DNA from 2 places in the Parviterribacter kavangonensis genome. Region 1 is predicted to be linked to the other one. Evidence: riboswitches for the same ligand, from Rfam matches in the RefSeq annotation. Region 1 holds a riboswitch; the other holds the start of a gene.
The links. A riboswitch is a leader RNA that binds a small molecule or an ion and turns the genes downstream of it on or off. The one in region 1 is predicted to bind cyclic di-AMP.
Positions count from the first base shown of each region.

Region 2: another riboswitch for cyclic di-AMP. It lies ahead of AC1UE4_RS18795 (transglycosylase family protein); the one in region 1 lies ahead of AC1UE4_RS04625 (septal ring lytic transglycosylase RlpA family protein).

Region 1 covers NZ_JBXPJA010000001.1:913,348-916,869, reverse strand. Annotated here, with positions in the region: gene dinB (DNA polymerase IV) at 10-1,104, opposite strand; gene AC1UE4_RS04625 (septal ring lytic transglycosylase RlpA family protein) at 1,135-1,836, opposite strand; cyclic di-AMP (ydaO/yuaA leader) riboswitch at 1,883-2,058, opposite strand; gene AC1UE4_RS04620 (amidohydrolase family protein) at 2,107-3,231, opposite strand.
Region 2 covers NZ_JBXPJA010000002.1:616,664-620,185, reverse strand. Annotated here, with positions in the region: gene AC1UE4_RS18800 (alpha/beta hydrolase family protein) at 1-284, shown strand, start outside; gene AC1UE4_RS18795 (transglycosylase family protein) at 870-1,532, opposite strand; cyclic di-AMP (ydaO/yuaA leader) riboswitch at 1,528-1,699, opposite strand; gene AC1UE4_RS18790 (sigma-70 family RNA polymerase sigma factor) at 1,829-2,692, shown strand; gene AC1UE4_RS18785 (alginate O-acetyltransferase AlgX-related protein) at 2,693-3,522, opposite strand, start outside.

The DNA.
Region 1 (3,522 bases):
CGCAGGACGTTAGACGCCGACGGGCAGGCGCAGCTGCGGCGACGCCCCGTTCTCCTCCACGGGCTCGTCGGCCGCCGGGCGGTCCTCGAACGCGGCGAGCCGGACGCCGAGCAGCCGCACGGGTCGCGCGGGCGCGTACGCGCGGAAGAGATCGAGCACGACGGGGATGACGACCTCGGGGTCGTTCGTGCGGTCCTCGATCGTGCGCGCGCGTGTCACCGTGGTCCAGTCGTCGAGGCGGACCTTGATCGCGATGTTCCGGCCGGCGACCTCCTTCCTGCGCAGGCCGGCGCAGAGCTCCTCGGCGAGCCGGCGCAGCGTCGCCTCGAGCTCGCCGTGGTCGGCGACGTCCTCGGGGAACGTCGTCTCGTTCGACCGCGACTTCGCGGCGCCGACCGCCTGCACGGGCGAGTCGTCGTGGAACCACGCGCGGCTCGACAGGTAGCGGCCCATCCGCTGCCCGAAGCGGGCGACGAGCGGATCCTCCCCCGCGCGCTGCAGGTCGCCGATCGTGTGGAACCCGGCCTCGGCGAGGCGCTCCGCGGTCTTCGGGCCGACGCCCTGCAGGATCCGCGTCGAGGCGCCGGCGAAGCGCTCGCACGCCTGCTCGCGCGAGAGGGCGGCGAACGCGCGCGGCTTGAACGTCGAGCTGACGGTCTTCGCGACGAGCCGCGACGGCCCGACGCCGACCGACATCGTCATGCCGGTCGTCTCGTGGAGGTCGGCGACGAGCTCGCGCAGCACGCGCATCGGCTTCTCGAACCCGGTGACGTCGAGGTAGGCCTCGTCGATGCCGACCTGCTGGATGCGGTCGACGCGCGAGCGGACGAGGTCCCAGACCTCCTTGCTCTTGGCGCGGTACGCCGTGAAGTCCGGCGGCAGGAACACCGCCTGCGGGCACAGCGAGCGCGCCCGGGCGGCGGGCATGGCCGAGTCGATCCCGAACTTCCGCGCCTCGTAGGACGCGGTCGTCACGACCGACCGCGGGCCGGTGCCCGCGACGACGAGCGGCTTGCCCGCGAGCTCCGGCCGCCGCAGCAGCTCGACCGACGCGTAGAAGGCGTCGATGTCGCAGTGGGCGACGACGCGGCGCTCGGCGGACACGGCCCGAACAGTAGTTCGGGCCGAGGACGGCTAGTGGCTGACCCAGACGGTCCCGGTCGAGCCGAACCCGAGGCGGTTCTTGGTCGCCTGGGTGAGGTCGAACTCGCGCGCGCCGACGTACGGGCCGCGGTCGATCACGCGGGCCTGGACGGTGCGCGAGCCCTTGCGCAGCACGAGCTTCGTGCCGCACGGGAGGTTCTTGTGCGCGACGCCGATCGTGCCGGAGCTGAGCGTGCCGCCGCAGGCGAGCTTGTTGCCGTAGAGGCCCGGGCCGTACCAGGACGCGAGCGCGGGACGGAAGACGCTCAGGCGACCGATGCGGCGCTTGGCCGGCTGCGTGCGGGCGTCGCCGCCGAAGCGGACGCGGACGGGCGCGGTCGACGCGGTGCGGAACGCACGGCGCAGCACGAACCGGCCCGAGCGCGACGTTCGCGCACGGTCGATGGTGACCCAGCGTCGATGACCACGGCGCTGCAGCGTCACGATGCGGCCGGCGGCGCCGGGGCGCAGGACGCCGGCGACGACGGCGCTGCGGCCGGTGCGGACGTTCAGGCGATGACGGGTGATCTGGAAGGTGCTGTTCGCGCGCGGTGCGGCGGCGGCAGCAGCGGTCGGCGCCGTCTGCGCGGGCGCGGGCTCCTGGCCGGCGGCGGCGGTGGCGCCAAGGGCGATGAACGTTCCAAGCGTGCCGGCGCCCAGGGCGGCGCGGGCGCGCGTCAGTTGCGGCCTCACGGTCGTGCGTACCTCCTGCGTCGCACCTCCGGACGGGCGGGTGCGACACGTCTGTCTTTGGCTGCCTACGAGGTGAGCTGTCGGGCTCGCGACCGTCTTGAGCGGCCGCTACGCCGGGAGCACCCGGCGATTCGCCCCGGCCGTCGCGCTCTCTTCGAACACGCCGGCAGTGGGTCCCCCGCCCGGCACGATCAGGTCGTGCCGGTTCGGCTTCGTTACGAACTTACGTTCGGACTGTACGTCGGTCCATTGAACTGCATGTGCGGTACGTCACACACCGTGCGCCGCAGTTGCGGCAAGGAGCTGCCCGACGAGCGCGCCATACGTCGCCTGGGACAGGCGTGGCGGGCCGCTCGCGATGACGTCGAACGTCCCGTCGATCAGCTCGAGGATGGCGCGCGCGACGTCGTTCCCATCCAACCGTTCGCACGCGAGCGCCGCGAGCGACAGCGGCTCGGTCGGGTCGCCGCCGCGGAACGCCATGTGGCACGCGGTGCAGAGGTAGCTCGCGGTCCGCTCCCACCCGAGGTCGCGGCCGCCGAGCTTCGCGATGCCCGGAGCAGGCCCGAGGTCCGGCGCCGGCTCGCCCTCGAGGATGAGCTCGAGCGTCCCGCCGGCGATGCCGGCGAGCGCGTCGCCCTCGAGGCCGAGCGCGGTCGCACAGCGCAGGAACGCGTAGCCGGCGAAGAGCGCGCTGCCGTACGGCGCGTCGCTCGCGTAGACGATGCGGCCGGGCGGGACCGTCGCGTACAGCTGCAGCAGGTCGCCCGCCTGCCACCACGAGGTGTCGAAGAGGACGTTGTCGAGCTCGGCCGCCGGCGGCCCGATCCAGCCGATGTCGCTGATGCCGGCGTGGGCGAGGATGAACCGCGCCCCCGGGTACGTGCGGGCCAGCTCGATGATCGTCTCCCCCAGCCGCGGGATGCCGCGGCCGGCGTGGAAGAGCACGGTCGCGCGGGCCTCGTGCGCCAGCTTCACGACCTCTTCGACGATGGGGTGCGGCAGGCCGAAGTGGTCCGAGCGCGGGTGGAGCTTGAAGCCCTCCGCGCCGTTCTCCAGGCAGCGCCGCGCCTCGTCGACGGCGCCGGGGAGGTTCGGGTTCACGCGCCCGAGCGCGCGCAGCCTGCCGTCCGACTCGGCGACCGCCTTGAAGACGATGTCGTTCGCCTCGCCGTAGCCGTCGGGCTCGTGCAGCGGGAACACGAGCGCCCCGTGATGGCCGCCGCGGTCGAGGCTCGCGAGGATGTCCGGCGGGTCGGCCTCGAGCCCGTCCGGGTCGTTGTGGCCGATGTGCGTGTGAGCGTCCCACCACTGCACGCCGGACGGCAGCGCCGCGAGTGCGCGGTCGTAGAACGGGCGGACCGTCTCGTCCCAGGGTGCAGTCGGCGCGGGCACCCGCGGGACCGTAGCGGCCCGCCGCCTACCCCCTTCGTTCGGAAGGGCGCCGGGGAGTTCTCCGGCGGCGAGACCGTCAGGAAGTCCCGTGGACGCTGATTGACGTGGCTAGCCCTGCGGAGAAGCGCCCGGTGAGTGACCTCGCCGAGCGCTCGGGAGTGCGAGCACCCCGATTTAGAGAGCCGCACGAGGAGGTCTCTTCGGCACGGGTGATCTTGCGTTTCCCGCTCCCGCGCGCCGTGCTAATCCACCGAGATCACCGTCGACTGGCGAACCAGTCGACCTCGAGTT
Region 2 (3,522 bases), on a different contig from region 1:
AGGGCCAGGGCGACTCGTCGCTGTTCGGCGACGACTGCCCCGGCGAGTGCTCGGGCGTCCCGTACCAGCAGGACTACAACTTCTTCCAGGGCGCCGAGGACTCGCTGAGCTTCTTCGTCTCCGGCAAGAACCCGTGGTCGGATGCGCTCGACCGCGACCGCGTGGCCATGCCGGCCACTCGCTCGGCGCGTCCGCCGTCAGCGTCGTCGGCCAGTGCGACGACCGCGTCAAGACGATCGTCGCCTGGGACGGGCTGCGCGCCATCGAGAGCTGCGACGGCGTGACGATCCCCGAGGAGCACCGGACGAGCAAGCTCATCAACGTCCCGGCGCTCGGACTCACGAACGACTACCTGTTCAACACGCAGCCGATGCCCGAGGCGCCGGACCCCGACGAGAAGGCGGCCGGCTACCAGCAGATCCGCGACGCGGGCCTCGACGCGCAGCTCGTCACGCTGCGCAACGCGACGCACCTCGCGTACACGTACATCCCGCTCGTCTTCCAGTCCAACCAGCTCGGCGAGCGGATGGCCTCGTACTTCACGAAGGCGTGGCTCGACTGGAAGCTGCGCGGCGACGAGAGCGGCTTCGAGCGGCTCGTCGCCGCGTCGTTCGACGACAGCGTCGACAAGACGTCGATCGGGGCCGGCACCTACGACCCGGCGAAGGCGAACCCGGCCGACCCGTACGCGGGGAACGTGCCCTACCTGATCAAGGGCATCCCGATCCGGGACGCGGTGTCGTTCTACTACCGGTCGGCGTTCTCGCTGCGCGACCCCCGCGCCGCCGGCGCGCCGTGGGTGTGTCCCGACATGCGCGCCGGCTGCCCGGCGAGGCCTGCGGCGGTGACGCCGAAGAAGCGCTCCGCCGCTACGAAGAAGCGCACACGGGCCAAGCGCTGCGCCCCTGCGTCTCGAGCAGCTGCGCGGCGAGGCGGTCCTGCTCGGCCTCGGGCGCAGCGGCGGGATCGCCGGTGCCGCCGAGCGACTGCCAGGTCGAACGGCTGAACTGGTACTTGCCGCGGTACTGACCGTCCGGCGAGATCGCGGTCGGGTCGCCGCCCGACTCGCATTGGGCGATGCGCGCGAGCAGGTCGCTCGGCGCGCTGCTGCTCGTCGCCTTCGCGGCCGACAGGCCGAGCGCGGCGAGCGTCTGCGGCCCCACGATGCCGTCGACCGTCAGGCCGTTGCGGCGCTGGAAGCGCTTGATCGCACGACGGGTCTGCGGGCCGGCGATGCCGTCGGCCGGGATGCCGAGCGCCTGCTGGACCTGCGCCGTCGTGCTGGTCCCGGACGAGCTCTCGCCCGTCGACTGGGCGAACGCCCCGCCGGCGCCGATCGCCAGCATCGCCGTCGCGGTCACGATGGCGCGCCGCCCGCCGCGGCCGGCGCGCTCGCGGCGGCGGCGCCGGGCACGGCGCTCGACCGCCGCGCGCAGCGAGCGGCGCACGTGGGTCTCGTCGGCGAGGTCGCGCGGCGCCGATATGGCGTGCAGAGGCTCCTCGTTGATGGGCACGTCGAACTGCTCCTTCATGTCGTCGCGGCGCCTACGAGGTGAGCTGACGGGCTCGCGCTGGACGTGCGCTACGCCAAGAGCACTTGGCGATTCGCCCCGTGAGCGTGCGCCGGTACGGCGCGCTCGCTCGGTTGGGTCCCCCGCTTCCGGGCATGCGACAGCCCGGAACTCGGCGTTGTTCGAGCGGCGGAGTGTAGAGGACTCGCTCGGCGGAACGCCGGTGCGCCTGCACGTGGGGTACGCGAAGCCCTAACACAACCTTTGCCTTCCGTTTGGGTTCGGCTAAGGGACGGCGACGAAAGTTCCGAGGCACGATGAGCCCGAACCCCCTCCCTGACCCCTCTGCCGACGGCCTCCAGGCGTTCCTCGAGGCGATCGGGAAGGTGCCGCTGCTGAACGCCGCTCAGGAGATCGAGCTGGCGAAGCGGATCGAGCGTGGCGACCTCGCCGCCAAGCAGCACATGATCGAGGCGAACCTGCGCCTCGTGGTGCACGTCGCCAAGCGGTACCGCCGCGAGCGGGAAGGCGAGGGCGCCCTGTCGTTCCTGGACCTGATCCAGGAGGGAACGCTGGGGCTCGTCCGCGCCGTGGAGAAGTTCGACTGGCGCAAGGGCTTCAAGTTCTCGACCTACGCGACGTGGTGGATCCGGCAGTCGATCGCCCGCGCGATCGCCGACAAGGGCCGGACCGTCCGCCTCCCGGTCCACGTCGTCGACCAGGTCAACAAGATCATGCGCGCCGAGCGCGACCTCGGCCTGCGCCTCGGCCGCGACGCGACCACCGAGGAGATCGCGGAGCTGCTCGACTTCGACACGGAGATGGTCGAGGATCTGCGCCGCGCGTCGCGCACGCCGGTGTCGCTCAACGCGCCGGTCGGCGGCGAGGAGGACACGGAGCTCGGCCACCTGCTGGCCGACGCCGACGCCGTCCGGCCGGAGGTCGTCGCCGAGGACACGCTGCGCGAGGACGCCGTCCGCGAGGCGCTCGACCAGCTCTCGGTGATCGAGCAGCGCGTGCTCACCCTCCGGTACGGCCTCTTCGGCGAGCAGGCGCACACCCTGCCGGCGATCGGCAAGCAGCTCGGCATCACCGCCAACCGCGCACGGCTCCTGGAGAACGCCGCGCTCGAGCGCCTCCAGCGCCTGCCCGAGGGCCGGGCGCTGCGCGAGGCCGCGTAGCTAGCGCAGGGCGGCGGCCATCGCCACGAGCGGGCCGCCGTCCGGCGTGACCATCGTCAGCTCGCGCTCGACCACCTCGATGATCACGCGCCGGGCGTCCCGCACGGCGGCGGCCAGCGCTGCCGGGTCGGTCGACGGCCACGGGAGCACCTGGAGGTCGGGCGCGTACGCCCGCAGCTGCTCGAGCTGGTAGTTGCCGAACGAGTCGCCGATGAAGAGCGTCCGGCCGCGCAGGACCGGCGCGCCCGGCGCGCGCTTGACGACCCGGGCAGGCGTGGTGTCGTCCTCCGGCGCGCCGCGAAGGATCGTCAGGTCGCCCTGGTAGCGCTCATCGGGCGCGGCCACGAGCTCATTCGGCCGGACCCGCACCCGCGAGCTCAAGCGGCCGAGGAGCGGCTCGAGTGCGTACGACGCACCGACGGTGTTCCAGTGCGCGTCCTTGCGCTTGTACAGCGGCTCGGGTGTCGCCCGACGCGCCGCCGCGATCGTCGTGCGCAGCGGCAGCAGCGTCGGGTTGTCGGCCTGCTCGAGCAGCGCCCACAGCTCGCGCCGGTTGCGGGTCGCGCAGCCGATGAGGTCCGACGGACCCTCGACCAGCTCGGCGTAGGCGGTCGTCTTGTCCGGCGGGACCATCAGCACCACGTCCTTGCCGAGTGCGGCGATCGTGGCGGTGACCGACTGGAGGTTCGCGGCGACCTGGCTCCAGGGCAGCTGCGGCGAGCACGCGCGCTGGAGGTCGGCCGTCAGGAACAGCCACCCGTCGGGGCCCTCGAGGACGGGACCGGCACCCGCACCGGGCGCGCCGGCCTGTTGCTCGTCCTGGCGCGTGT